DNA from 2 places in the Micromonospora sp. NPDC005252 genome. Region 1 is predicted to be linked to the other one. Evidence: riboswitches for the same ligand, from Rfam matches in the RefSeq annotation. Region 1 holds a riboswitch; the other holds the start of a gene.

The links. A riboswitch is a leader RNA that binds a small molecule or an ion and turns the genes downstream of it on or off. The one in region 1 is predicted to bind thiamine pyrophosphate.
Region 2: linked by a shared signal. The riboswitch ahead of thiE (thiamine phosphate synthase) and the one ahead of ACFYPH_RS30830 (ECF transporter S component) in region 1 are both predicted to bind thiamine pyrophosphate.

What each region holds. Positions count from the first base shown of each region.
Region 1 is NZ_JBIAKN010000026.1:3,736-18,309, forward strand. It holds gene ACFYPH_RS30760 (antibiotic biosynthesis monooxygenase) at 7-348, opposite strand; gene ACFYPH_RS30765 (hypothetical protein) at 378-635, shown strand; gene ACFYPH_RS30770 (metal ABC transporter substrate-binding protein) at 690-1,640, shown strand; gene ACFYPH_RS30775 (metal ABC transporter ATP-binding protein) at 1,637-2,398, shown strand; gene ACFYPH_RS30780 (metal ABC transporter permease) at 2,401-3,267, shown strand; gene ACFYPH_RS30785 (metalloregulator ArsR/SmtB family transcription factor) at 3,310-3,609, shown strand; gene ACFYPH_RS30790 (Fur family transcriptional regulator) at 3,606-4,004, shown strand; gene ACFYPH_RS30795 (hypothetical protein) at 4,209-4,817, shown strand; gene ACFYPH_RS30800 (hypothetical protein) at 4,976-5,143, shown strand; gene ACFYPH_RS30805 (acyl-CoA dehydrogenase family protein) at 5,317-7,323, opposite strand; gene ACFYPH_RS30810 (DUF6328 family protein) at 7,445-7,948, opposite strand; gene ACFYPH_RS30815 (SIS domain-containing protein) at 8,201-8,950, opposite strand; gene ACFYPH_RS30820 (AAC(3) family N-acetyltransferase) at 8,947-9,216, opposite strand; gene ACFYPH_RS30825 (alpha/beta fold hydrolase) at 9,272-10,102, opposite strand; TPP riboswitch at 10,210-10,314, shown strand; gene ACFYPH_RS30830 (ECF transporter S component) at 10,392-10,979, shown strand; gene ACFYPH_RS30835 (ABC transporter ATP-binding protein) at 11,127-12,557, shown strand; gene ACFYPH_RS30840 (energy-coupling factor transporter transmembrane component T family protein) at 12,554-13,354, shown strand; gene ACFYPH_RS30845 (hypothetical protein) at 13,473-13,868, opposite strand; gene ACFYPH_RS30850 (MTH1187 family thiamine-binding protein) at 14,159-14,455, shown strand.
Region 2 is NZ_JBIAKN010000008.1:28,406-42,979, forward strand. It holds gene rplQ (50S ribosomal protein L17) at 1-268, shown strand, start outside; gene truA (tRNA pseudouridine(38-40) synthase TruA) at 337-1,167, shown strand; gene ACFYPH_RS22205 (hypothetical protein) at 1,278-2,342, opposite strand; gene ACFYPH_RS22210 (methyltransferase) at 2,445-3,050, shown strand; gene ACFYPH_RS22215 (ATP-binding cassette domain-containing protein) at 3,092-4,771, shown strand; gene ACFYPH_RS22220 (aldo/keto reductase) at 4,809-5,771, shown strand; gene ACFYPH_RS22225 (hypothetical protein) at 5,866-6,405, opposite strand; gene ACFYPH_RS22230 (ThuA domain-containing protein) at 6,477-12,326, opposite strand; TPP riboswitch at 12,617-12,726, shown strand; gene thiE (thiamine phosphate synthase) at 12,721-13,344, shown strand; gene thiO (glycine oxidase ThiO) at 13,341-14,567, shown strand; gene thiS (sulfur carrier protein ThiS) at 14,558-14,574, shown strand, end outside.

The sequences.
Region 1 (14,574 bases):
GGCGGCTCAGCGGTAAGGACCAGCAGCCCGATCACTCTCGGCGACCACCACGGCTCCCCCGGGCGCGGCGCTGGCCAGCGCCTCGTACGCGGACGGCTCGTCGACCGACTCGGCGAGCAACGGCACCGCGGTCACCTTGACCTCGAAGGCGCCCAGCGCCCGCCGGTAGGTGCCGACCGACTCCCACTCGGTGACGAGTGACCAGTACCGGGGGTCGTCCAGGGCTCGGACCAGTTGGCCGCGCAGGTAGCCGGGGCAGGCGGCCAGCGCGGTGAGGGCGGCGTGCGCCCGTTCGGCGAAGCCGTCGGCGACATCGACGTCGACCACGAACCGGTTGGTCACCAGCACCGGGGGTTCCTCCTCGTAGAGTCTGTGGGATGCAGCGTACGCAGCGCCCTCTGCTGGCCCGGTTGGCCGGGGCGAACCCAACGTCGGTGTTCCTGCTCACCCTGGTGGTGGTGCTGGTGGCGTTCTTCACGCCGGGGGTGGTCGGCGGGCTGCTGACGCTGGCCCTCGCCGCCGCCCTGATCGTCCTGTTGGCGACCACCTGGCCGGTTCAGGCCCCGCAGACCCGGCTGATCCGGCTGCTGATGCTGACCCTGCTGGTCACGGTGGGCCTCGCGAAGCTGCTCTGACATGCAAGCATGCGTTTTTGACAATCATTGTCGTTACCACGGACAGTTGGGGACATGACCAACCGCACCACGTCCCGCGTCCTGGCCGCCGCGACCGCCCTGCTCGCCCTGGGCGCCGTCGCCGGCTGCTCCACCGGCGGCGCGGCCGGCGCCGATCCCCAACGGGTCGACGTGGTCGCCGCGTTCTACCCACTCCAGTTCATCGCCGAGCGCGTCGGCGGTGACGCGGTCCACGTGACCAACCTGGCCAAGCCCGGCGCCGAGCCGCACGACCTGGAGCTGAGCCCTCGCCAGGTCGGCCAGGTCACCGAGGCCGAGCTCATCGTCTACCTCAAGGGCTTCCAGCCCGCGGTGGACGAGACGGTCGCGCAGGACGACGACGCCCGGGTGTTCGACGTGGCCGGCGTGCAGCCGCTGTTGGACGCGAGCGCCGGCGGCCACAACCACGAGGGTGCGGAGGAGCAGGGCGAGGAGCAGCACGCTCACGCCAAGGACCCGCATGTCTGGCTCGACCCGACCCGGCTCGCCGCCATCGGCGATCAGCTCGCCCAGCGGCTCGGCGAGGTCGACGCGGACCACGCCGCCGACTACACCGCCCGGGCCACGGCGCTGCGCGCCGACCTGACGGCCCTCGACGGCGAGTTCACCCAGGGCCTCGCGACCTGCCAGCGGCGGGAGATCGTGACCAGCCACACCGCGTTCGGCTACCTGGCTGACCGCTACCGGCTCGAACAGGTCGGCATCACCGGGCTGAGCCCGGACGTCGAGCCCTCGCCGCAGCGGCTCGCCCGGGTCATCGAGGATGCGAAGGCGCACCACGCCACCACGATCTTCTTCGAGGCGCTGGTCAGCCCGAAGGTCGCCGAGACCATCGCCGGTCAGGTCGGCGCGAAGACCGCGGTGCTCGACCCGATCGAAGGACTCGCCGCGGGCAGCGGCTCGGACTACCTTTCGGTGATGCGTACCAACCTGCAGACCCTGCGGACGGCGTTGAGCTGCTCGTGAGCACCCCCGTCATCACCGTCGAGCACGGCGCGGTCGGCTACGACGGCCGCCCGGTGCTCCGGGACGTCTCGCTCACCGTGACCGCCGGGGAGGTGGTCGCGGTGCTCGGCGCCAACGGCTCCGGCAAGTCCACGCTGATCCGCGCGATCCTCGGCCTGGTGCCGCTCACCGCCGGCTCGATCACCCTCTTCGACCGGCCGTTGCGCCAGTTCCGCCAGTGGCAGCGCATCGGGTACGTCCCGCAGCGCCTCGGCGCTGGCGGAGGCGTGCCCGCCACCGTCCGCGAGGTGGTGGCGTCCGGCCGACTGGCCCGCCGGGGGATCCTGCGCCCGCCCGGCGCGGCCGACCGGGCCGCCGTCGACGCGGCCCTGCGCGCGGTCGGGCTCGCCGACCGGGCCACCGACCCGGTGTCCACCCTCTCCGGCGGTCAGCAGCAGCGCACCCTGATCGCCCGTGCGCTGGCCGGCCGGCCGGAGCTGCTGATCCTCGACGAGCCCACCGCCGGGGTGGACGCGGCCAGCCAGGAGGCATTCGCGGGCGCGCTGCGTGACTTCGTCGCCGACGGCGGGACGGTGCTGCTGGTGGCACACGAGCTGGGCCCGCTGCGGCCGGTGATCAGCCGGGCGGTCGTCGTCCACCAGGGCGGCGTCTGTCACGACGGCCCGGTTCCGGACCCGGCCGGCCACCACGCGGAGCCCGACCACGACCACGTGCACCCGCACGGTCCCGACGAGCCCGCCGGGCTGTGGAGCAACTGACCATGGAACTTTTCCAGTACCCCTACATGCAGCGCGCCCTGATCGGCGCGCTGGTGATCGGCCTGGCCGCGCCGGCGCTCGGCATCTACCTGGTGCAGCGCCGACTGACGCTGATCGGCGACGGCATCGGCCACGTGGCGTTGACCGGCGTCGGCGCCGGCCTGCTCCTCAACCGCTCGCCGGTGCTGGTGGCGGTGATCGTCGCCACGGTCGGCGCGATCGCCATCGAGGTGGTCCGCGCGCGCGGGCGGACCTCCGGCGACCTGGCCCTGGCGCTGCTCTTCTACGGCGGCATCGCCGGCGGCGTCCTGCTGGTCGGCCTCTCGGACGCGACCAGCGCCAACCTCAACGCCTACCTGTTCGGGTCCCTGCTCTCCACCTCGACCACCGACCTGATCACCGTCGGCGTGCTCGGCGCGGCGATCCTGCTCACCATGATCGTGCTGCGGCCGGCGCTCTTCGCGATCAGCCACGACGAGGAGTACGCCCGCGTGTCCGGCCTGCCGGTGCGCACCCTCAACCTGCTGATCGCGGTCACCACAGCGGTCACGGTGACCATCGCGATGCGGGCCGTCGGAGTGCTGCTGATCAGCGCGCTGATGGTGGTTCCGGTGGCCACCGCCCAGCAGGTCACCCGGGGCTTCCGCAGCACGATGGCCGCCGCGATGGCGCTCGGGTTCTTCGCTGCCGGCTCCGGCGTCTGGGTGGCGGCCACCGCCGACACCCCGCCCGGCGCCTCGGTGGTGCTGCTGGCGATCGCCTCGTTCCTGGTGGTGGCCGTGGCTGGCGCGCTCTGGCGGGCGGTACGCCGCCGCACCGCGCCGGCCCCCGTACCGGCGCCGGAACCGCACGAGGTCGTCCTGCACTGAGCCCGATCGGCGGATGTCGGTGGTATTGGTTACCGTTGCAAGATGACCAGCGCAACAGGCTACGAGGGTTTCGACGGAGCCAGCGAGTTGCTCCGGGCCCTGTCGGCGCCCATCCGGCTGGCCATCGTCAGCGAGCTGGCCAGCGGCGAGCGGTGCGTGCACGAGCTGGTGGAGAAGCTGGGCGCGGCACAGCCGCTGGTGTCCCAGCACCTGCGGGTGCTGCGCGGAGCGGGCGTGGTGCGGGGCTCCCGCCGGGGCCGGGAGATCGCCTACAGCCTGGTCGACGAGCACGTCGCGCACATCGTGGCGGACGCGGTCAGCCACGCCGGGGAGGGATCATGAGCGAGAGCGGCGCCGCGGTGCGCAACACCCGGCAGCGCTCGGCGGTGAGCGCGCTGCTGGGCGAGATGGAGGGCTTCCACAGCGCCCAGGACCTGCACGCGATGCTCCGGCAGCGCGGTGAGCGGGTCGGCCTCACGACTGTCTACCGCACCCTGCAGGGGCTGGCCGACGCGGGCGAGATCGACGTGATGCGCCCGCCGGGCGGCGAGCACCTCTACCGCCGGTGCAGCGAGGGGCACCACCACCACCTGGTCTGCCGGGCCTGCGGGCGTACGGTCGAGGTGGCCGGCCCCGCGGTGGAGAGCTGGGCCGACCGGGTCGCCGCGCAGCACGGCTACGCCGACGTCAGCCACACCCTGGAGATCTTCGGCACCTGCCCGGCCTGCGTCCGCTGACCAGCGTGGCCGACCTTCGGTTCCGCCCGGTCCAGCCGGTGGGCGACACCGTCGCGTTCGGGGGCCTGCGGCTCGCCTGATCGCCGATCCCCCGGCCGGGCGTCGGTGGCGGGGAGCGGAGCCTGCGGCGCCCCCGGGCCGGGGTCACCCCGGCCACCGATCGACGGGTGCCGGGCGGGGACCGTTCGTGGCACGCTGTCCGGCGTGAAGATCTACGCCGATCGGTTTCCGACCGCCGTCCGCCAGTTGCTCACCGACCTGCTCGTCGTCGCCTGGGTGTACGTCGCGATCCGCGCCGCGCTCTGGCTGCACGACCTGGTGCAGAAGCTCGCCGTACCCGGGCAGAAGCTGGAGGGCGCCGGCAGTGGCCTCGCCGACAACCTCGCCGACGCCGGCGGCAAGGTCCGGCGGGTGCCGCTGGTCGGTGACGAGCTGACCGCGCCCTTCCAGCGGGCCGCCGACGCCGCCCGGGGTCTCGCCGACGCCGGCCGCGACCAGCAGCACCTGGTCGACCAGCTCGCCCTCGCCCTCACCGTCGCGGTGCTGATCTTCCCGCTCGGCCTGGTGCTCTTCGGTTGGCTGCCGCTGCGGCTGCGCTGGATGCGCCGGGCCGGATCGGCCGCGAAGCTGGCCGCCGGGCCGGCCGGGCGGGATCTGCTCGCGCTACGCGCGCTGGCCACCCAGCCGCTGGGCCGGCTGACCCGGATCGCGCCGGACGTCGCCGAGGCGTGGCGACGTGGCGACGACGACACCGTCGAGGCCCTGGCCGCCCTGGAGCTACGCCAACTCGGCCTGCGCAGCAGAGGCCGCTGAACCTGCGGTACGCCCCTGGCTTGATCCACACCAGATCGCCGATGTGGGTCTGTCCGGGCCGCCGGATGCCCCCACCTCGGCGACCTGGTGTGGATCGACCACCAGCTGCCGTCGCGTGCCACAGCCTGCGTCGGCATCCCGGCCGTTAAGGTCTTCGGGTGTTCTACTTCCTGATCGTCATCGCCGTACTGCTGCTCGGCTACGCCGCCGTCCTGGTCTCCCTCGTCCGCCGGGGCAGGAAGATCCCACCCGCGGCGTACCTCGCCCTGGCCGGGCTCAACGGTCTGATCCTGGCGGGGGTGCTGGCCTGGGCGGTCGCCCGCTGACAGCGCGCCGGGCAGCCAGGCCACGCCGCGGCGGCACGGCACGCGCAAACGCAGCACGGCAAGCGCGGCCGGCACGGCAAGCGCGGCCAACGCGACCAGTCCGGCCGGCGCGAACAGCGGCGAGGGGCGGCCCGGCGGGCGGGCCGCAGGGGGTCAGGCCGCGGGGTCGGAGGTTACGGCTTCGGCGGGATGCGGCGGCGGACGTCCTCGGCGGTGGACGGGCCGGGCGACCAGCGGGCCACCCAGGGCAACTCGTCGGACGGGGTGACGACCCCCTCCTCCAGCCCCGCGTAGCGGCCGGCGAGGATCCGCTTGGCGGCGGCCGTGTCGACGGAGTCGGTGTTGTCCCAGAGTGCCGTGAACAGCGCGTCCACCCGGACCAGGGCCTGCCGGCAGAACAGGTCGGCCAGCTCGACGTTCTCCGGCCGCGTGTCGCGCTCGGCGGACGCCCGGACGCAGACGGCGGACATCGCGAACAGCTCCGCGCCGATGTCCACCACACGCCCGAGGAACGCCTGCTTGCGTTCCATTTTTCCCTGCCAGCGGGACATCGCGTAGAACGTCGACCGGGCCAGCTTGCGCGACGACCGTTCCACCTGGCGCAGGTGCGCGGCCAGGGGCCCGAACTCGGCGTACGCCGACGGGCTCTGGCCCTTGCCGACCGCGAGGGTGGGCAGCCACCTCGCGTAGAACGCGCCCGCACGGGCGCCGGCGCGGGCCTTGCGGCCGAGCCCCGCCTCCGGGTCGATGATGTCGCCGGCCACCGAGAGGTGGGCGTCGACCGCCTCCCGGGCGATCAGCAGATGCATGATCTCGGTCGAGCCCTCGAAGATCCGGTTGATCCGCAGGTCGCGGAGCACCTGCTCGACGTTGGCCGGGCGTTCGCCGCGGGCGGCCAGCGAGTCGGCCGTCTCGTAGCCGCGCCCGCCCCGGATCTGGATCAGCTCGTCGGCGATCTTCCAGGCCATCTCGCTGGCGTACAGCTTGACCAGCGCCGCCTCGATCCGGATGTCGTTGCGGTCGTCGTCGGCGAGCAGGCAGCACAGGTCGAGCATGGTCTCCATGGCGTACGTGGTGGCGGCGATGAAGGAGAGCTTCTGGGCGACCGCCTCGTGCTCGCCCACCGGCCGGCCCCACTGGACGCGGTCGGCGGCCCACCCCCGGGCCACGTTCAACGACCACTTGCCGGCGCCCACGCACATGGCCGGCAGCGAGAGCCGACCGGTGTTCAGCGTGGTCAGGGCGATCTTGAGCCCCTTGCCCTCACCGCCGATGACGTTCTCCGCCGGCACGAACACGTCGTGGAACCGGGTCAGGCTGTTCTCCAGACCACGGAGGCCGACGAACTCGTTGCGCCGCTCCACGGTGATGCCCGCGCTGTCGCCGTCCACCACGAACGCGGTGATCCCGCCGCGCCGACCCTCGGCGGCGGGCACCCGGGCCATCACCACCAGCAGGGTCGCGACGATGCCGTTGGTGGCCCAGAGCTTGACCCCGTTGAGTCGGTAGCCGGTGCCGTCCTCGGTCGGCTCGGCGGTGGTGGCGAGCCGGGCCGGGTCGGAGCCCACGTCCGGCTCGGTGAGCAGGAACGCGGAGACCTCGCCCGCGGCGAGCCGGGGCAGGAAGCGCTGCTTCTGCTCGGTGGTGCCGAACATCTTCAGCGGCTGCGGCACCCCGATCGACTGGTGGGCCGAGAGCAGCGCGCCGATCGCCGGGCTGACCGAGCCGGCCAGCATCAGCGCCCGGCAGTAGTGCAGGTTGCTCAGCCCGAGGCCGCCGTACTTGCGGTCGATCTTCATGCCGAACGCGCCGAGGTCGGCCAGCCCGTGGAACACGGAGTCCGGAATGGAGGCGTCCCGTTCGATGGCCGCGCCGTCCACCTCGGAGGTGAGGAAGGCGCGGAACCGACCAAGGAACTCCTCGGCGCGGGCCACGTCGTCCGGGTCGGAGCGGGGCCAGGGATCGATCAGGTCGAGCCGGAACCGCCCGAGGAACAGCTCCTTGCCGAAGCTGGGCCGATCCCAGGTGGACTCCCGGGCGGCCTCGGCGACCTGCCGGGCCTCCTTCTCGGAGACCTGCCCCGCCTCCGCCGGCAACGGCCCGGTGCTGCCCGGTGTGACGCTGCCGGCTTCGGAGTCGGGGCCGTCCGGTGCCGGTCGGCCATTCTGCGTCGTGGTCACGGCTGCCCCCTCGAACCTCGGTTGCGGCTGCGTCGACGTGCGCGACTACCGTCACGCTACCCCCGGTTGTTACCCAGGGGTAGCGCTGCGTGCGGATCGTCTGCTCGCTGCTCCGGCGGGGTCAGCGGCCGCTGAGCGTGTCCGGGTCGTCATCGTCGTCATCGATGTCGTCGTCCCCCCAGTTGCGGCGGGCGAACGGCAGGATCACCCAGAACAGGAGGAACCAGAGCCCGGCCAGCGCGCTGAGCAGGAACGCGATCGGCCGGTCCAGCACGAAGTCGGTGATCAGCAGGACCGCGCTGACCATCGCGATCAGCATGAAGGCGAGGCCGCCGGTGGCCATCCGGTGCGCGAACCGCACCAGCTCCGGCTTGCGCCCCTGACGGAACAGCGCCCGGTGGAACGCCACCGGCGAGATGATCATCGCGGTGGCGGCGGCCGCGGCGAGCAGCGCGACGATGTAGACGTCCCGCTGGAACTCGCTGGTCCGGGTGAACCCGTTGCTGAACGGCAGGGTGAGCAGGAAGGCGAAGAGGATCTGCACGCCGGTCTGGGCGACCCGCAGCTCCTGCAACAGGTCGGCGAAGTTGCGCTGCCAACGCTGCTTCTCGGTCTCCTTGGACACGCGCTACCTCCGGTCAGACGGTACTGCCGGCGGTCCCAGCCGCCGGCAGCAACGCCAATGCCCCACACGGCCGAGCGCGAAACAGGCTCACGACACGTTCCGGCCATCTCCCCGTCGCCCGCCGGTCATCGCCCGGTCGCCACGCCGTCGCCCGCCCGCCCCAAGCCGAGCCGCCCGCGCCACCCGCCGTGCCGTCGCCCGCCCGCGCCATGCCGACCGCCCGGGTCGCGCCATCGCCCGCGCCGCCGGGGGTCAGGAGCCCCGGCGGATCCGGCCGGCGTATCTGGCCTCCAGGGCCGTGTTGTGCGCGTCGCCGTCCGGGATGTTCGCCGACAGGTAGACCGGGGGCCGCTCCCCCGTCGCCAGCAGCCGGGCGACGACCTCCACGGTGATCTGCTGCGCCAGCAGCGCCGCCGTGATCGAGGAGACCGCGCCGACCGCGCCACCGCCGGGCAGCGGCAGGGTCGCGTCGCCGTACGGTGCGCCGTTGTCGAGCACCACGTCGGCGAGGTCGGCCAGCTTGCGCCCGGACGGGTGGCGGGACGTCATCCGGCCGGAGTGCTGCGCCGAGGTGATCGCCACCAGCGGGTGACCATGCTCCTTGACCAGCGTGGCGAACTCGACCATCGCGCCGTTGACCCCGGAGTTCGACGCGAGCACGAAGACGTCGGCAGCCTGTACGGGGGCCAGCTCCCAGAGCCGGTGCGCCACCGCCGGGTCCCGCTCCAGCAGCGGCCCGAGACGATCGGCCGGTTCGCCGCCGAGCAGCACCAGGTCACGCAGGGCGATCCGGTTGGTGGGCACCAGACCACCCGCCCGACCGGCGATCTCCATGGCGAGGGCCTCCGAGTGCCCGGTGCCGAAGGCGTGCACCACCCCGTCGGCGCGTACCGCTTCGGCGATCAGATCGGCGGCCCGCCCGACCGCATCCCGCTGGCTGGCGGCCACCCGGCCGATCGTCTCGGTCACCACGGCCAGGTAGTCCTCGGCGCTCACACTCATGCGTCCTCCGTCGTCCGGTTGCGGGCCATCCACTGCACCGCGAAGTCGACCGCCGCCCGCTGGCGTACCAACCTCCCCGTCCCCGCGCCCACCGGGCCGCAGCGCACCGCCCCGGTGGCCTCCAGGTCCCGACCCAACGCGCCGAAGTCGCCCGCGTCGAGCCGGGGCGTACACCCAGCAGGCGCAGCTGCGCGGCGAGCGAGCGACGGGTGTCCGGCCCGCCGGCAGGTGCCGTCACGGCGCTCCTCCGCCCGGCGCCGGCCCACCCGGCGCCCGTCTGCCCGGCGTTCGTTGGCCCGGCGTGTCTCGGCACGGCACGGCTCAGGCCGTCCCGGCGATCCGGGCCAGGACCGCCTCGGCCAGCGCGGCGGGTGCGGCGTCCGGAATCCAGTGGCTCACCCCGGGCAGCGGTACGAAGCGGTAGTCACCGATGACGTTGGCGGCGCACGCCTCGGCGGCGGTCCGCCCGATGGCGACGTCCCGGTCGCTCCAGACGTAGGTGGTGGGTACCGCGACCGGGCCGACGCCGGCCAGGTCGGCGCGGGACATGGCCCGGTACCAGTTCAGGGCGGCGGTGAGCGCACCCGGCTCCCGCATCGAGTCGGCGTAGCGGTCCACCCGGGAGGCGTCACCCACCCCGCCGAGCATCTTGCGCAGCGCCGTCGCGTGCCACGCCAGCAGCACCTTCTCGGCCTTGCCCGGCTTGCGGAACAGCGCGATGTACGACGAGCGCGCCTTCTGCTGGCCGTCGGTGGCGAGGGCGTGCGCCATGGCCGCCGGGTGCGGCACGGACACCGCGGTCAACGTACGGACCCGCTCGGGGTGCGCGGCGGCCACCGCCCAGGCCACGATCGCGCCCCAGTCGTGGCCGACCAGGTGGACGGCGTCCACATCGAGCGCGTCGAGCACCGCCACCACGTCGGCGACCAGTTCCGGAATCCGGTACGCGACCACCGCCTCCGGCCGGGCACCCGGCGAGTAGCCCCGCTGGTCCAGCGCGTACGTGCGCAGCCCGGCGGCGTGCAGTGCCGGCACGACGTCGTCCCACTCCCCGCTGTGCTGCGGGAAGCCGTGCAGCAGGAGGACGGGAACGCCGTCGGCCGGGCCGCCGGTGCCTACCTCGAACGTGAGACCTCGCGCGTCGACCTGCATGATCGGCAGCCTACCCAGCCGGCCGAGCGCCGGCCCTGATGCGCGGGCGGCCGAATGCCCTGCTGGGCCGTTACCCCTGGTCGGTGCTAGCGTCACCGAGACAACTTCACATCCGACAGGGGAGCGCACAGCGCTGAGAGTGCGGGCACGCCCGCAGACCCTCGAACCTGATCTGGGTAATGCCAGCGCAGGGAGTTCGGTCGACCTCCAGCCGCGCCGTGAGTCCGGTGCCACCGGGCGCGCGGCGTGCGTCTTCTCCTGGTTCGTTCCACTGAACTGGGAGCACAGCATGGACAACACCACCAGCCGTTGGCGCACCATCGACATCGTGGTCGCCTCGGTGATCGCGGTCGCCTTCGGCGTCATCTTCTGGGCCTGGGGCCTGGTCTGGAGCGCCACCGAGGGCGCGTTCGCCTTCTTCCCGCCCGCGCAGACGCTGATCTACGGCGTCTGGCTGCTGCCGGCCGTGGTCGGCGGCCTGGTCATCCGCAAGCCCGGCGCCGCGCTCTACTGCGAGACGGTGGCCGCGGTCGTCTCCGCGCTGCTGGGCAGCCAGTGGGCCGGCACGGTGATCCCCCAGGGCATCGTGCAGGGCATCGGGGCCGAGCTGGCGTTCGCCGCTTTCCGGTACCGGTCGTACCGGCTGCCGACCGCCGTGCTGGCCGGCGCGCTGACCGGTCTCAGCGCGGCGCTGTTCGACTTCTTCGTCTGGAACGTCGACTACGCGCTGGGCGACTACCGCATCCCGTACGCCCTGCTCACCATCGTCAGCGCCACGATCATCGCTGGCGTGGGCGGCTGGCTGCTCACCCGCGCCCTGGCCAACACCGGCGCGCTGGACCGCTTCCCGGTAGGCCGAAACCGCGCCCTCATCTGAGGGCGCAACTGTCCCCGTGATCAAGAGGTTTGCGTCAACGGAAGCCGGAATTCTGACGCAAACCTCTTGATCACCGGCGGGGAGACGGCGGGGAGACGGCGGAAGACGGCGGGAAGACGGCCGGGAGTGGCAGGGAGGGGGTGTTGGGTGGGCGGGGTACTGCTGCGGGGGTTCGGGTGGCGGCATGCCGGGCGGCGGGCCTGGGCTGTGCGCGGCGTGGATCTGCGGGTCGAGGCCGGAGAACGGGTGCTGCTGCTCGGGCCCTCCGGGGCCGGCAAGAGCACCCTGCTCACCGCGCTGGCCGGGCTGCTGCCCGAGGATTCCGGTGAGCAGGAGGGCACCGTCGAGATCGACGGGCTCGACCCCCGCAAGGCGCGGGAACGGGTCGGCATCGTCTTCCAGGACCCGCAGACCCAGTTGGTGATGGCGCGCAGCGGCGACGATGTCGCGTTCGGGCTGGAGAACCGGGGCGTGCCGACGGACGAGATCTGGCCCCGGGTCGACGAAGCGCTGCGGCGGGTCGGCTTCCCGTACCCCCGCGACCGCAGCACTGCCGCGCTCTCCGGCGGCGAGCAGCAACGCCTGGCCCTGGCCGGCGCGCTTGCCCTGCGGCCCGGCCTGCTGCTGCTCGACGAGCCGACCGCCAACCTCGACCCGGACGGGGCCGCCCTGGTCCGGGGCGCGGTGGCGGGCGCGCTGGACGCCGACACCACAGTGATCCTGGTCGAACACCGGGTCGCCGAGGCGCTGCCACTGGTCGACCGGGTGGTCGTCCTGGAGCCTGGCGGCGGGGTCCGCGCGGACGGGACGCCCGAGGCGGTCTTCGCCGCGCACGGCGCTGCCCTCGCCGCCGAGGGCGTCTGGGTGCCCGGTCACCCCATCGCGCCCCGCACGGCCACCGCCGCCCCCGGCGACCTGCTGCTCACCGCCGACCGGCTCGGCCTGCCGCCCCGGCTGGGCCCCACCGACCTGGCGGTACGCGCCGGAGAGGCGCTCGCCGTACGCGGACCCAACGGCGCCGGCAAGTCCACCCTGGCGCTGCTGCTCGGCGGCCTGCTCAAACCGGGCGCCGGCCGCGTCACCGCCTCGGCCGAGTTGGCCGGCGCCGACCACCGCGCTCCCCCGCACCGCTGGCGAGCGCCCGCGCTGGCCCGACGGATCGGGTCGGTCTTTCAGGACCCGGAGCACCAGTTCGTCGCCGGCACCGTCTTCGACGAGCTGGCGCTCGGGCCACGCCGGACGGGTCAACCCGAGGCTGCCGTCCGGGAGACGGCCGCGGGGCTGCTGGACCGGCTGCGGCTGACCCGACTCGCGGCCGCCAACCCGTACACCCTCTCCGGTGGGGAGGCGCGGCGGCTGAGCGTGGCGACGGCCCTGGCCACGGCGCCCCGCCTGCTGATCTGCGACGAACCGACCTTCGGGCAGGACCGGCGGACCTGGCGGGAGCTGGTCGACCTCTTCGCCGACCTGCGGGACGCCGGGCACGGCGTGGTCACGGTCACCCACGACCTCGACTTCGTCGCCGCGCTCGCCGATCGCACGGTCACCCTCCAGCGGGCACCGGACGGCGCCCGGTGATCAGCATCGAGCCGATCGCCGCGCCCGGCGCCCCGCTGGCCCGGCGCAACCCGGTGGCGAAGGTGGCTGCCGCGCTTGTCTTCTCGTTCACCCTGCTGGCGACGCTCGACCCGGTGGCGCCGGCGATCGCCATCGCGGTCGAACTGGCCGTCCTGCCGCTGTTCGGCGTCCGCTACCGGGTGCTGGCCCGGCGGGCCCTGCCCCTGCTGCTCAGCGCCGCCGGCATCCTGGTCACCCTGGTGCTCTTCGCCGCCGACCAGTCCGGCCGGATCCTGCTGGACGCCGGGCCGGTGCTGGTGAGCACCGGCGTGCTGCGCACCGCTCTCGGCCTGGTGCTGCGGGTCTTCGCGGTGGCCCTGCCCGGCGTGATCGTCTTCGCCACCACCGACCCGACCGACCTGGCGGACGCGCTGATCCAGAACGCGAAGGCGCCGGCGCGGTTCGCCGTCGGGTCGCTGGCCGCGTTCCGGCTGGTGCCGCTGCTCGGTCAGGAATGGCAGATGATCAGCATGGCCCGGCGGGCACGCGGCGTCGACGCGGGACGCAACCCGGTGGCGAAGCTGCGGCTGTTCGCGTCCACGGCGTTCGCGCTGCTGGTCGGGGCGATCCGCCGGGGCACCCGGCTGGCCGTCGCCATGGACGCGCGCGGCTTCGACGGCGACACACCCCGTACCGTCGCCCGACGCCAGCGCTTCGGCCTCGCCGACGCGCTGCTGATCGCCGGGGCGGCCGCGCTGGCCGGAGCAGCCCTGACCACAAGCGTGCTCCTCGGCACCTTCCGCCCGCTGATCGGCTGAGCGGGCCGCTCAGCCAGTCGAGACGATCCGCACCACCTCGGTGATGCGGTGGCCCCCTGCGCTGCGCAGGCCACCACATCACCGACCTTGGTGCCACCGCCCCGACGGGTCGGGTCGGTCAGCTCCGGCGGAAGGCGTACCGGCGGGGCTGGCCGGCCCGTTGGCTGCGGCCACCGCCCGAGCGGTTACCGCCGGCCTGCGGTGGCCCGGCCGTCGGTGCCGTCGGTCGCCCGGCGGTCTTCGGCAGATCGTCCACCGTCGCTGCGTCGACCGCCGCCGGCACGTCGACGGCCAGCGCCGGCTCGACCAGCGCGGGCTCCCTCAGCGCCGCCGGCAACGCGCGCTCCCCCAGCGCCGCCGGCTCGGTCAGCACGGCTGGCAGCGCCGGCTCGATCGGTTCGACCGGGAGGTCGGGGCGGGTGGGTGGGAGCGGGCCGTGGCCGGCCGCCGGGTCGGTGCCCAGCGGCGTCGGCGCGGGCGTACGGGTCTTCTTCGGATTGCGCCTGGCGGGCATCCGGGCCTCCTTCGGTGCCGACCTTCCCGGCGGTCCCGCGCTCCCGCGGTCGGTCGGATCGGCTGGTGACCGTGGCAACGCGACGGTCGAATGGGAAGGGACTGCTCACCGGGGATCGGGCTGGGTCAACACCGCCGAACGGTGGACGGAGACGCGCGACGCCCGGGAGCGCACGGACCGCGATCGCGGGGCGGCGGGCCGGCTCGGGAAGTGGGGCGTCAGTTACGCATGCCCGAACCCTAACCACCGCCCGATGAGACGCGCACCCGATTTCCTGGCACGATCGGCGCATGCTGATCGCGTTCTCGATCACCCCGCTCGGTGCCGGCGACTCCGTGGGTGACCTGGTTGCCGAGGCGGTACGGGTGGTCCGCGAGTCCGGGTTGCCCAACCGGACCGATGCCATGTTCACCACCGTCGAGGGCGAGTGGGACGAGGTGATGGCGGTGGTGAAGCGGGCGGTCGACGTGGTGGCCGCGCAGGCGCCCCGGGTGAGCGTCGTCCTGAAGGCCGACGTTCGGCCCGGGGTCACCGACGCGCTCACCGCGAAGGTGGCGCGTGTGGAGGACCGACTGGCCCAGGGGTGAGCGTGGCTGCCGGTCGGGGTGTGGACGCGCCGGGCGAACGGGCCGCGACCAGGCGGTGACCCGCCGTGGGACGACTCGCCCACGATGCCGCGCGCCGCGATACGGTCGCAGCAGGATAG
Region 2 (14,574 bases), on a different contig from region 1:
CGTGAAGACCGGTCCGCGCAAGGGTGACAACGCGCCGATGGCCATCATCGAGCTGGTGGAGGAGCTTCAGGTCGCCGAGCCGAAGGTGAACAAGAAGACCGCCGCCCGCAAGGCCGCGCAGCAGGACAAGGTCGAGGCGCTCGCCCCGGCCGAGGAGGCCCCGCAGTCGGCCCCGGCCGACCAGGACTCCGAGGCACCGGCGTCGGCGTCCGGTGACACCGACGCCGCCCGCGAGGACAGCGACGAGGCCACCGAGAACAAGGCCTGATCAAGGGCAACGTCGGGCCCGGCACCCCCATCGGGGTGCCGGGCCCGACCCGTAACAGGAGGTACGAGGTGGACGAGCGGATCCGGCTGCGGCTGGACGTCTCGTACGACGGCGTTGGTTTCTCCGGCTGGGCGCCCCAGCCGACCCGGCGGACCGTCGCCGGGGTGCTCGTCGAGACCCTGGACCTGGTCCTCGGCGCGGGCACGGCGACCGGTCTGACCGTCGCGGGTCGCACCGACGCGGGGGTGCACGCCACCGGGCAGGTCTGCCACCTGGACCTCCCCGCCGAGGTGTGGCGGCAGCACGACGGACGGCTGCTGCGCCGGCTCGCGCGGCTGCTCCCCACCGACGTGCGGGTACGGGCGATGTCGGAGGTGCCGGCCGACTTCGACGCCCGGTTCTCGGCCACCTTCCGGCGCTACGAGTACCGGGTGACCGACGCCCCGTACGGCGCCGAGCCGCTACGCCGGCACGAGGTGCTGGCCTGGCCGCGACCGCTGGACCTGGCCGCCCTGAACGCCGCCGCGGCCGGTCTGGTCGGTGAGCACGACTTCGCCGCGTACTGCCGGCGCAAGGAGAACGCGACGACGCTGCGCGAGGTGACCCGGCTGGACTGGCGGCGCGACCCGGACGGCATCCTGGTCGCCACCGTGCAGGCGGACGCGTTCTGCCAGGCGATGGTCCGCAGCCTCGTGGGGGCGATGCTCGCGGCCGGCGACGGCCGTCGGGCGGTCCAGTGGCCGGGCAGCCTGCTCGACCGGCAGGAGCGTTCCAGCGAGGTGACGGTGGCCCCGGCGCACGGGCTCACCCTGGTCGCGGTCGGCTACCCGGCCGACCCGGCCGACTACGCCCGCCGCGCCGACCTGACCCGCCGCCTGCGCGTGCCCGTCGAGGGCTGACAACGGCGGCCGCGACCTCGTCCGCCCGTCGAGAAGGCTGACGACGGCGGCAGCGGACGACGACGGGTGTGCCACCGGTCGGCGGCACACCGGTCGGGCGGAGGCGCGGATCAGTCTCCGGGCAGTTCGCCGTCGCCGCTGCCGCTGCCGCTGCCGCTCTGGGTTCCGCCGCTCTCGGTCGGCGCTGCCGTTGGTTGTCCGGCCGTGCGGCTGTCGGCCCGCCGTTGCAGGACGCCTCGGCTGAGGTGCGCCTCGATCATGTCGAACAGGATCTCCCGGATCTTGGTGTCGCCGGACTTGACCGCGGCTCCGTCCGCGCGGACCACCAGCGCGTACGCCAGGTAGTGGCCCCGGACCTGCCAGCCGACCCGTGCCGGGGCGGTGGCCAGGACATCCGCGTCGTCGCCGGCGGACAGCCCCCGGAACCGGCCCTGCCGGTCGTCGAGGAGTTGCCGGATCCGGTCCCGGGCCCGTTCGGCGCTGACCTTGTCGGTGAGGTTGAACAGGCCGGCGGTGACCAGGTGGTCGCCGCCGGGTGCCCGCAACGTCGCCCGGACGACCTGGTTGCAGCCGAGCCGGACCAGCAGGTCGGCCACCTCGTCGGTGGCGGCGACGGCGCAACTGCCGCTGGAGTGCGTCTTGAGGATCTCGTAGGCGGGCTGGCCGTCGGCGAGCTTCAACTCCTTGCCGGGAAAGAGTTCCTTCGCGGTGAGCGGCGCCTGGTCGGTGTCCCGCGAGTCGAGATCCTGCCGCTGCGCGGAAGCGGACGCGGCGACGTTCGGCTGGTACGTCGGGGTGGCCTGTGGCGCCGGCTTGTTGTCCACCAGCAGCGCGGCGGCGCCCAGACCGCAGAGCGCGAGCAGGACCAGGACGGCCGCACCGCCGACCAGCACCTGCCAGAGTCGCCCGCCGCCGCGCCGCGCGGGCGGCTCCACCGGCTGGGCCGAGGTGTAGACCTGGCTGCGGGGGGCCGCGACCGGGGTGCTGACGCGGGTGACCGGCGGCGGCTGGGTCGACGGCAGCATCAGCTGGTTGGGTCGGGGCAGCGACGGAGCGGGAAACCGGGACGGTGAGGGGCCGGCCGGCGGAGGCGGACCGGCGCCGAGCACGGCCAGGTCGGAGCCGGGCTCCGGGTCCTCGAATGCGTCCTCTTCGGACTCGTACCGATACACCATGTCGCCTAGAGTAGGAGCCATTGTCCCTTTAGGGGGTAATATTGGGAAATGCGGCTGTGGGCCGTGTCGTGGCCGACCCGGGCCGGTGCGAGAATTGCCGGCGTGACCGGCGACCATTACTTCACCGCGCAGCCCGCCAGCGACGCGCCGGCGCGCGAAGTCGAGTTCTCTGTCGCCGACCGCGACTACCAGCTCGTCTCGGCCGGCGGCGTCTTCTCCGCCAGCCGCCTCGACCCCGGCACCGCGGTGCTCCTGCGCAAGGCCGAGCTGCCCGCCGCCGACACCACCGGTGACCTGCTCGACCTCGGCTGCGGGTTCGGCCCGATCGCCTGCGTGCTGGCCGACGTGGCACCGGCGAGCACCGTCTGGGCGGTCGACGTCAACGCCCGCGCCCGCGAACTGACCGCCGTCAACGCGGCCCGGATCGGCGCCGCCGACCGGGTCCGGGTCAGCGCACCGGACGACGTGCCGGCGGACCTCCGGTTCGCGCAGCTGTGGTCCAACCCGCCCATCCGCATCGGCAAGGACGAGTTGCACGAGCTGTTGCTGCGTTGGCTGCCCCGACTCGCCCCGGACGGCGTCGGCTGGCTGGTCGTCGCCCGCCACCTCGGCGGCGACTCGCTGCACCGCTGGATCGTCGACCAGGGTTGGCAGGTCGAGCGGCACGCCAGCCAGAAGGGCTTCCGGGTGCTGCGGGTCACCCGGTAATTGGATGTCCCTCCCGGCCCTCGCTGGGGCAGGATCCCGGCGTGGGATACGTGGACGTGGCAGCGGTCGGGCACATCCTGCCCGACGGTCGGGAACTCTTCGCCGACGTGTCGTTCCGGGTCGGTGAGGGCGCCAAGGTCGCCCTGGTCGGGCCGAACGGCGCGGGAAAGACGACCCTGCTGCGGATGGTCGCCGGTGACCTGCCGGTGCGTACCGGCACGGTCGCGCGGGCCGGCGGGCTGGGCGTGATGCGCCAGTTCATCGGCATGATCGGCGACGAGACGACGCTGGCCGACCTGGCGCTATCGCTCGCCCCGCCACCGCTGCGCGACGCCGGCCGCCGGCTCGCCGAGACCGAGACGGCCATGCGGGCGGCCGAGGTCCGCGGCAAGTTCAGCAGCGCCGCCGGAAAGGCCCAGCTGGCGTACGCCGACGCGCTCGGCGCCTGGGGCGAGGCCGGCGGGTACGACGCCGAGGTGCTCTTCGACACCGTCGCGACCATCGTGCTCAACCAGCCGTGGGACGCCGTACGGGACCGGCCGGTGCGTACCCTCTCCGGCGGCCAGCAGAAGCGCTTCGCCCTGGAGTTGCTGCTGCGCGGCCCGGACGAGGTGCTGCTGCTCGACGAACCGGACAACTTCCTCGACGTGCCCGGCAAGCGCTGGCTGGAGGCGCGGCTGCGCGAGTCCACCAAGTCGGTGCTCTACGTCTCGCACGACCGCGAGCTGCTGGCCCAGAGCGCCGACCGGGTGGTGGCCGTGGAGGGCGGCAGCGCCTGGGTGCACCCCGGTGGCTTCGCCAGTTGGTACGAGGCGCGGGTGGCCCGGCACGCCCGTCTCGACGAGCTGCGCCGGCGCTGGGACGAGGAGCACCAGAAGCTGCGCGAGCTGATGCTGATGTACAAGCAGAAGGCCGCGTACAACGACGGGTTGGCCTCGCGCTACCAGGCCGCGCAGACCCGGTTGCGCAAGTTCGAGGAGGCCGGGCCGCCGCCCGTACCGCCGAAGGACCAGGACATCCGGATGCGGCTGACCGGCGGGCGAACCGGCAAGCGCGCGGTCGTCTGCGACCAGCTGGAGCTGGACGGCCTGACCTTCCCCTTCGACCTGGAGATCTGGTACGGCGACCGGGTGGCGGTGCTCGGCGCCAACGGGACCGGCAAGTCGCACTTCCTGCGGCTGCTGGCCCGGGGTGGCACCGATCCCGACCCGGCGAACGGGCCGGTCGACGGGGCGGGCGGGCTCGCCCCGGTGACGCACGACGGCACCGCCCGGCTCGGCGCCCGGGTCCGCCCCGGCCACTTCTCGCAGACCCACGACCGACCGGAGTTGATGGGCAAGACGCTCGTCGAGATCCTGTGGCGGGGTGACGAGCACCGCACCGGGATGGACCGGCACGCGGCGATGGGGGTGCTCAGCCGCTACGAGCTGGCCGGGCAGGGCGACCAGCGCTTCGGCACGCTCTCCGGCGGGCAGCAGGCCCGGTTCCTGGTGCTGCTGTTGGAGCTGTCCGGCGCGACCCTGCTGCTGCTCGACGAGCCCACCGACAACCTCGACCTGGCCAGCGCCGAGGCGCTGGAAGCGGGCCTGAACGCGTTCGAGGGGACGGTGGTGGCGGTCACCCACGACCGGTGGTTCACCCGCTCTTTCGACCGGTTCGTGCTGTTCCGGGGCGACAGCGAGGTGGTGGAGACCCCGGAGCCGGTCTGGGACGTGGGCTGAGCGGTCGCCGGGCGGCGGTGCGTCCGGCCGGCATAGGGTGGATCTCGTGACTGAGATGACCTATCGCCGGCTGGGCGACTCCGGGCTCGTGGTGTCCGTCGTCGGGATCGGCTGCAACAACTTCGGCCGCAAGCTCGACCTCGATGGCACCCGCGCGGTCGTGGACGCCGCCCTGGACGTCGGGATCAACCTCTTCGACACCGCCGACATCTACGGCGAGCCGCAGGGCGGCTCCGAGGAGCTGCTCGGGCAGGCGCTCAAGGGACGCCGGGACGACGTGGTGGTGGCCACCAAGTTCGGCATGGACATGAACGGCCTCAACGGTCCGGACTTCGGCGCCCGGGGTTCGCGGCGGTACATCGCCCGCGCGGTGGAGGCGTCGCTGCGCCGGCTCGGCACCGACCACATCGACCTGTACCAGATGCACGAGCCCGACCCGGGCACCCCGATCGACGAGACCCTCGCGGCCCTCGACGATCTGGTCCGCGACGGCAAGGTCCGCTACCTCGGCAACTCCAACTTCGCCGGCTGGCAGATCGCCGACGCCGACTGGGTCGCCTCGTCCAACGGCCGGGCCCGCTTCATCAGCGCGCAGAACCACTACAGCCTGCTGGAGCGGTCCGTGGAGGCCGAGGTGATCCCGGCCTGCGAGCGGTTCGGCCTCGGCATGCTGCCGTTCTTCCCGCTCGCCAACGGCCTGCTCACCGGCAAGTACAAGCGCAGCGGGCAGCCGCCGGCCGGCAGCCGGCTCTCCGGCGGTGGCCGGTACGCCGACCGGCTCGCCGCGGCCGACTGGGACACCATCGAGGCGATCGAGGCGTACGCGGCCGAGCGGGGTCTGACCATGCTCCAGGTGGCGATCGGCGGGTTGGCCGCCCAGCCGGCGGTGACCTCGGTGATCGCCGGCGCCACCACGCCCGAGCAGGTGTACGCGAACGCCGCCGCCGGCACCTGGGAGCCCAGCGACGACGACCTGGCGGCGCTGCGCGCCATCCTCTGAGCGCGGCGGGCGCGTGGTCGCCTGAACGACACCGGGCCGGGCCGCTCGTCGCGGCCCGGCCCGGTCGTTTCAGTGGCGCCGGAGCGCCGGTCGGTCAGTCGTTCGGCGTGGAGGCGCGGCGGCGGCCGAACAGCATGGCCGCCCCCATCGCCGCGGCGACCAGCACGAGGCCGGCCGCCGCGAACGGCCACCAGCCGGCGCCCGCCCCGCTGTCGCCGGTCCCGTCCGCGGTCACCGCGACCGGTCTGGGGGCCGGAGGTGACTGCGCCGCCCGGGCCTGCACCGTGGCGGTGGCCTTGCCCTGCAGCGGAGCGGGGGAGTTCACCGTCACCTTCCACGTGCCGGTGGAGAGCACCGGGCCGCTGCTGTAGAACCCCTGCCCCTCGGGCTGTGGCTCCAGCTGCACCGGCCCGACCCGCTGCCCGTCCGGGCCGGTGGCGGTGAGCACCAACCGCACCAGCTGGTCCAGCCGACGGCCATCGGTGTAGGTGGCCTGGATGGTGACCCCCTCGGCGCCGTCGCCAGCCACCGTCAGCTTGAGTTTGTCGGCCTGGGCGGCCGCCGGGGCCGCGGCGAACAGGGTCAGGGCCAGTCCGGCGAACACGGCGGCGACCACCTTGCGGATACCCGTCACGGACATCTCCTCACTACGGATGAGGGAGGCCCCTCCCCGACACCGTGGCGTCGGGGAGGGGCCTCGTCGGATCAGAGCTGGCGGCCCGGAGCGAGCCGGGTGACGTCGCCACTCAGTCGCCCGGCACCCTTGACGGGTTTGCCGTCGTTCGCCTTGACCCCGGCGTTGCTGGCGGGCGTTCCGCCGAGCCGCACCGTCATGGCGTCGGCGTCGCGGATCAGCACGTCCCGGATCTCCGCCTCGGTCACCAGCTTGGTGTCCGCGGCGAGCTTCCGGAATGCGGTCAGTTCCTTGAGCGCCTTGTTGTCGTTGCCCGCCGCCTCGGCCTTACGGACGGCGTCGAGCTTGTTCGTCAGATCCTTGTGGGCCTTGGCCGAGAGCCGCCCCGTCGCCTTGAACCGGTCCAGCAGGAACTGCATGTCCCGGAACGAGGTGGTGACGAAGAACCGGACCGCCGAGGTCGTCGTGTTGCCGGCCTTGTCGGTCGCGGTGACGGTCAGCTCGTGCAGGCCGAGCGGCAGCTCGTACATGGCCTGCAGGGTGCCGCTGGCGTACGCCTTGCCGTCCAGTTGGCCGACCACGGTCGCGATGCCCGAGGTCGGGTCGACGGCCTGCCAGGACACCCGAACGTCCTGGCTGTCCCCGTAGAGCTGGCCGTCGGCGATACCGGAGACCAGCAGCGTCGGCTTGGTGCCGTCGATCTTCAGGATCGCCGACTTGAGCGTCTCGGCGTTGCCCGCCTTGTCGGTGGAGCGGTACAGCAGCTCGTGCTGCCCGTCACCGGTCACCTCGACCGGCTTCGAGTACGGCGTCCACGCGCCTCCATCCAGCGACCACTCGACCGTCTTGACTCCGGAACCGGCGTCGGTCGAGGTCAGCACCACCGGGATCGTTCCGTTGTGCCAGCCCGCGTCGTTCGCCGGAGCGAACGTCGCCGTGGTGACCGGCGCGGTGGCGTCGATCTTGACCGAGACGGTCTTCGTCGACTCCACGTTGCCCGCCTGGTCCGTCGAGCGGAATCGCAGCTCGTGCTCGCCGTCCCCGCTGACCGTCACCGGAGCGGTGTAGTCGGTCCAGGTGGTGGCCCCGTCCAGCTGGTACGCCGTACCGGCCAGTCCGCTGCCGCCGGCCTCGTCGGCGGCGGTCAGGGTGACCGTCACCGGCCCGGTGTACCACCCGTCGGTGGGGGTGCCGGACACCGCCGCCGTCGTCACCGGAGCGGTCTCGTCGGTGACCACCTTGGTGCTCAGCCGGAAGTAGTCGAACGAGGCCGTCTTCGACGCCGTCTGGTTGGCGCCGAGGGTGAACAGACCGACCTTCGGGGTGGCCCCGACCGCGCTGTTGGTCAGCGCCTCCAGCGTGGTCCAGGTCGTCCCGTCGGCCGAGTACGACGCCGTGAAGGTGTTGCCGCTGCGGGCCAGCCGCAGGTGCCACACCGCCGAGGTGAGGCTTGTGGCCTCCGGCTGCGGGTTCTGGACGACGCCGCCGATCTCGCTGCGGAACTCGATCCGCCGCGTCACCGTCTGGCCGGCCTGGTTGTCCGCGATGAAGTCGAACTTCAGGTAGTTGTCGTCGTCCGCCTGCACGAGCAGACCGGCCTGCTGGTACTGCTCGTTCAGCAGGCTGCCGTCGACAGTCGTCTCCAGGGTCCAGTCGCCCGAGGGCGCGGTCTGGAGGATGAAGTTCTTCGGCCCGGTGTTGCTGGTGCCGTAGATGTCACCGTTCGGCACGTCGATCCGCAACGCGCCACCGGTGACCCGGTAACCGTTCGGGTCCTCCCGCAGGATCGCGTCCCACCGGCACTTGTCCAGCGTGTCGCCGGTGAACTCGTCCGACGGGTCGATCGGGCCGGCCGGGGCGTCCGGCGTGACCTGGAACGAGTCGAAGGCCGCGTCGACCACGGGTGCCTCGGTGCCTCCGTTGAGCGCGAAGACCCCGATCCGCGGGTTGGTGATGCCGGCGAGCGCGGCCGACCGGCCGGCCGGGGTGAAGGTCTGCCCGTCGCCCGAGAAGGCCGCGGTCAGGTTCGTCCCGTCGCTGGTGATCCGCAGGTACACGGTGTCACCCGCCGGTGCGGCGGCGTTGTCGGCAGCGTCGTTGCGCGGCGTTCCGGCCGTCTCCCGGATGAACTCCACCCGCCGGCTGCCGTTGTAGAGCAGGTCCAGCTTGGCGTAGTTGTCGTCGTCGCCGTAGACCAGCAGGCCAGCCTGCTGGTAGTTGGCCGTCACCGGCAGGGTGACCTTGGTGGTCATCTCCCAGGCGCCGCTCGGAGCCGCCTGGAGCACCAGGTTGGTGGCGTCGTTGCGCGCGCCGTAGAGGTCACCGACCCCGGTCGGCAGCCGCAGCGCGCCGCCACTGACCGAGTAGAGCTGGTTCTCCCGGACCACGCTGGTCCACCGGCCCTTGTCGAGGCTGGTGCCGTTGAAGTCGTCCGAACGCGCCCCGAAGCAGGACGTGTCCGGCGCGTTCACCCGCACCGGCACCGTGGCGTACGACTTGGCGCCCTTGCTGTCGGTCACCGTGAGGGTGGCCGTGAAGGCTCCCACGCTTGTGTACGTGTGGCTGGCGTCCAGGGTGGACGCCGTACCGCCGTCACCGAAGTCCCAGGCGTACGTCAGCGGGGTGTCGCCCTCGGCGTCGGTGGCCGTGCCGTCGAAGGAGACGGTGACCGGCACGGTGCCGGTGGCCGGGGTCGCGGTGGCGGTGACCACCGGCGGCCCGTTCTCGGTGACGCCGCGGCCGACGAAGTCCATCCAGTTGACGTTGAACAGGGAACCCGTTCCGCCGTTCGGATCGCGGGCCACGAAGTACAGCGAGCCGCTCGCGGCACCGGTGACCGGCGCGCTCACGTCCGTGTACGTCTGCCACGCGCCGGTCGCCGGAACGGTGGCCGTGGCCACGACCGGTCCGTCGACGGCGCCCGCGTGGACCTCGATCCGACCGCCGGCGGCGGCCGAGGCGGCCCGGAACCGGATCTCGGTGATATTCGTCAGGTCCGCCGGGACGATCGACCACCAGTCGCCGTCCTCGATGAACCCGATGTTCTGGCCGCCACCGGCGGTGTCGGCCCCGGTCTCCCGCTGCACGCCGGCGTCTCCGCCGCCGGTGCCGCCCGGCACCCGTCCGGTGGCCGTGAAGTACTCGGCCTGCTTCTGCTTGGGCTGCAGGATCTCGATGTCCCGGCCGGTGAGCGCGCCGGACCCGCCGGCCCCGCCCTTGTCGGTGTAGGTGGCCTCGAAGACCGCGAACACGTTCGCCTCGGCGCCGTGCCCGGAGGCGAGCGACGTCTGGACGGTGCCGGTGCAGCCGGTGTGCTGCTCCAGCGGGTGGGCGTGCTCGTCGTGACCGAGCAGCACCTGCAGGTTCACCCGGGCGCAGTCGATCTGCCCGTCCTCGGGGTCGGTCACCTTGACCGTGTAGCGGACCTGGTCACCCCAGTTGAAGAAGCCACCGTCCGGCGGGAACTCGATGCTCACCGTCGGTGCGGTGTTGCCCACGGTGACCGGCACGTTGGCCACCGCGGTACGGCCCTTCGGGTTGGTCACGGTGAGCTGGGCGGTGTAGTTGCCCGCCGTGGCGTACGTGTGCGTCGGGTTGGCCTCGGTGGAGGTCTGCCCGTCGCCGAAGGTCCAGGCGTAGGTGAGCGCGCCGCCGTCCGGGTCCCGGGAGCCGGCGCTGGAGAAGGCGACCGTCAACGGCGCCGGCCCCGAGGTCGGGTTGGCGGACGCCGCGGCGATCGGTGCGCGGTCGCCGGCGGTGTAGTCGATCCGGTAGATGCCGGAGTCGTCGTTGTTGCCGCCGAAGCCCGTGCCCCACTCGATCAGGTAGAGCGCGCCGTCCGGGCCGAACTCGAAGTCCATCGGCCGGATCATGCGCATACCGGTGAGCAGCTGGTTGATGTCCACCAACGACTTGCCGTCGGCGGTCATCTGCATCGTGTACATCTTGTTCTGGTTCCACTCGCCGAGCAGCGCCTTGCCGTCGTAGTAGGCCGGCCACTTGCGGGTGGAGTTGAGGTTGGCGTCGTACCGGTAGGCCGGACCGCCCATCGGGGCGCCACCGCCACCGATCTCCGGGTACCGCGCGTCACCGGCGTAGCCGTAGTCGACGGTGGCCGGGACGACCGGCGGGAGGTTGGTCAGGCCGGTGTTGTTGGGCGAGTTGTTCACCGGCGCGGCGCAGTCGAACTTCGGACCGCTCGGGCCGGACGGGAACGTGTAGTCGTTGTACGCCTCGTTCGTCCCGGTGCAGTACGGCCAGCCGTAGTTGCCGGGGGTCACGACGTTCCACTCGACCAGACCGCGGGGGCCCCGGTTCGGGTTGTCCGCGTTGGCGTCCGGCCCGTAGTCCCCGACGTACAGCGTGTCGGTCTTCGGGTCGGTGCCGATCCGGAACGGGTTGCGGAAGCCCATCGCGTAGATCTCGGGACGGGTCTTCTCGGTGCCCGGCGCGAAGAGGTTGCCGGTCGGAACGGTGTACGTCCCGTCGTCCTCCGGGTGGATCCGGATCACCTTGCCGCGCAGGTCGTTCGTGTTGGCGGAGGTGCGCTGCGAGTCGTAGTCCTGACGGCCCGGCCGCTCGTCGAGCGGCGAGTACGCGTTCGACTCGAACGGGTTGGTGTTGTCACCGGTGGCCAGGTAGAGGTTGCCGGCGCTGTCGAAGGTCATGCTGCCGCCGGCGTGGCAGCAGGTGTTGCGCTGGGTGTCGACCCGCAGCACCTGCTTCTCGCTCGCCGGGTCGATGGTGTCGCCGGTCACCGTGAACCGGGACAGCAGGTTGCGGGTGACGCCGTCGTTCGGGGCGTAGTAGAGATACACCCACTTGTTGGTGGCGAAGTCCGGGTCGAGCCGGATGCCGATGAGGCCGTCCTCGTTGCCGGTGAAGACGTCCAGGTCGACGGCGGTGACGGTGCTGCCGGTGTCGGGCTTGATGATCTGCACCCGGCCGTCGCGCTCGATGTAGAAGACCCGCCCGTCGGGGGCGATGTCCAGCTCCATCGGGTTGCTTGTGTTGCTGTCCAGCGTGACCTTTTCGAAGCTGGACGTCTTCGAGGCGCCGCAGTCGGCGTCGACCACGCCGGCCGCCGTCTGGATGCCGCCGAGCAGGTGCTTGAGGAACTCGGGCTCGGCGTACGACTCCCGGGTGTGCCCGCCGCCGGTGTACCAGGAGCGGCCACCGTCGAAGTCCTGGCACCACGCGGTCGGGTGGTCGGCGCCCATCGCGCCGGCGCCCGGGGTGTAGCTCTTCTCGTCCAGGCTGGCCAGCACGTGCACGTCCGGCCGGGGGTTGGTCTGGAAGTTGTACCACTCGTCGAACCGGGACCAGCGGTCCGGCAGTTCGGCGGTGGACGGGTGGGCGTGGTCCTCCACCTTGACGGTGGCCTGCTGGTTCTGCGGGTGGTTGGCGAAGTACGCGCCGACCAGGTCGCCGTACCAGGCCCAGCTGTACTCGGTGTCCGAGGCGGCGTGGACGCCGGCGTAACCGCCGCCGGCCCGCACGTAGCGCTCGAAGGCCGCCTGCTGGTCGGCGTCGAGGACGTCACCGGTGGTGGAGAGCCAGATCACGGCCTTGTACTTGGCGAGGTTGGCGTCGTTGAACGAGGCGCCGTCCTCAGTGGTGTCCACTGTGAACCCGTTCGCCGCGCCGAGCTGCTGGATGGCGGCGATGCCGGTGGGGATGGAGTCGTGCCGAAAGCCGGCGGTCTTGGAGAAGATTAGGACGGAGTAGGGGTCGGCCGCTGCGGCCTTCGGTGCCTTCGGCACCACCTGGGTGACCGGAGCCGCGGCCTGCGCGTCTCGCGGGGGGACCTGCGCCGCGGCCGGAGCCGCCTGCGCCGGCGACCCGAGCAGGGTCGTCGAGGCGAGCGCTAGGGAGAGCAGGGTAGCGGTGAGTGGTAAACGGGTACGACGAGAACGGGACACGCCGCCTCCAATGTCGCGGTGGACAGGAATCGCGGGGGCCGGCTGCCGAAGACCGTCCCGGATGGAGCCGGCGGGGAGGCCGTGCCAGGGCGTCCCCACCGGCATTTTGTCGAATCGCTGAACAAATTAATTCTGGTGTATCCATGTCCGGCAAGATGCCGGCCGGTAACGGTTCTGCAACGGCGTGCGACATTCCGAACAGGACCGGAGAAAGTACCCCATCGATGGGACCCTGTCCGGCCGGCGGCCGCTCCCTTGGCAGACCGGCGGAACTGTCGTACGGTGACACGCAAGTAACCCACGGGAGCCCGGTGTACCGGGCTGAGAGGGGGGCTGACAGCCCCCGACCGTCGAACCTGATCCGGGTAATGCCGGCGCAGGGAGGAGTGTTGCCGTGCCGTCCCTTGGACGACTGCATCTGATCACCGACACCCGACCCGGGCGTGACCCACTCACCGTGGTCCGGGCCGCCCTCGCGGCGGCCCGCGCCGACCTCGTCGTGCAGGTCCGGGTGGAGGACTCCGCGACCGATCGCGAGGCGTACGACCTGGCCGGCCGGGTGCTGGCGCTCTGCGCGCCGTACGGAGCGACCTGCCTGGTCAACGACCGGCTGCACGTGGCGCTCGCGGTGGGCGCCGCCGGTGGGCACGTCGGGGCCGACGACCTGCCGGTCGCCGCCGCCCGGCACGTGCTCGGCCCGACCGGCGTGCTCGGCGCCACCGCACGCGCGCCGCAGACGGCGGTCGAGGCGGTCACCGCCGGGGCCAGCTACCTGGGTGTCGGCCCATGCCACGCCACCAGCACCAAGAACGGCCTGCCGGATCCCATCGGGCCCGCGGGCGTCCGCGCCGTCGCCGACGCCGTCGACGTGCCGGTCATCGCGATCGGCGGGGTGACCGCCGACCGGGTGCCGGCGCTGCGGGCCGCCGGGGCGTACGGGGTGGCGGTGGTCGGCGCGCTCTCCGACGCCGCCGACCCCGCGCGGGCGACCGCCGACCTGCTGCGGGCGCTGGCGTGACGCGCACCGATGTGGCGGTGGTCGGCGCGGGCCCGATCGGACTGGCCATCGCGTGGCGCTGTGCCATCCGGGGGTTGCGCGTCGAGGTGCACGACCCGGCTCCCGGGTCGGGGGCATCGGCCGTCGCCGCCGGCATGCTCTCCCCGGTCGCCGAGGCGTACTTCGGTGAGCGGCGGCTGACCGAGTTGCTGGTGGCGTCCGCCGCCCGCTGGCCCGGGTTCACCGCCGAGCTGACCGAGGCGAGCGGCACCGAGATCGGCTACCGGACCGAGGGCACCCTGATGGTCGGGCTGACCGGCGACGACCTCGCCGAGGCACGCCGGCTCTGGGCGTACCAACAGGGGTTGGGTCTGCCGGTGACGCCGCTGCGCCCCAGCGAGCTGCGCGACCGCGAACCGGCGCTCGCCCCTCGGGTGCGCGGCGGCGCGCTCGCGCCCACCGACCACCAGGTCGATCCCCGGCTGCTGGTGCCGGCGCTGCGCACGGCCGCGCGGCGGGCCGGCGCGGTGCTCGTGCCGCAGCCGGTCCGGCGGCTGTCCGACGTGGACGCGGGGGTCACCGTGGTCGCCGCCGGCTGCGGGGCCGCCGCGCTCACCGGCCTGCCCGTGCGGCCGGTGAAGGGCCAGATCCTCCGGCTGCGCGCGCCCGGCGGCGTCGCGCCGGGCTTCCGGCACGTGATCCGGGGGTACGCCGACGGCGAGCACGTCTACCTGGTGCCCCGCGCCGACGGCGAGGTGGTCCTCGGCGCGACGGTCGAGGAGCGCGCGGACACCAGCGTCACCGCCGGCGCGGTGCTGCGGCTGCTGCGCGCCGGTGTCGACCTGCTGCCCGAGCTGACCGAGTACGACCTGGTCGAGGCGGTCGCCGGCCTGCGGCCCGCAACGCCGGACAACGCGCCGATCCTCGGGCCGCTGCCCGGCCGGCCGGACGTCCTGGCCGCCACCGGGCACCACCGGCACGGCATCGTGCTCACCCCGATCACCGCCGAGAAGATCGCCGACCTGGTGACCACCGGCGTGCCCGACCCGCTGCTCGCGCCCTTCGGCGCGGACCGGTTCGCCGTCGCGTCGTCGACCGGGACCGGCGACGCGGCACGGCCCGACGCGGGCGACGTGAGCGGACGCCGGTTCGCCGTCGCCTCTCCGGCCGGCGACGCGGCACGGCCCGGCGCGGGCGACGTGAGCGGACCTGGACGGACGACCGAGGAGGACCTGTGGAGTTGACGGTGAA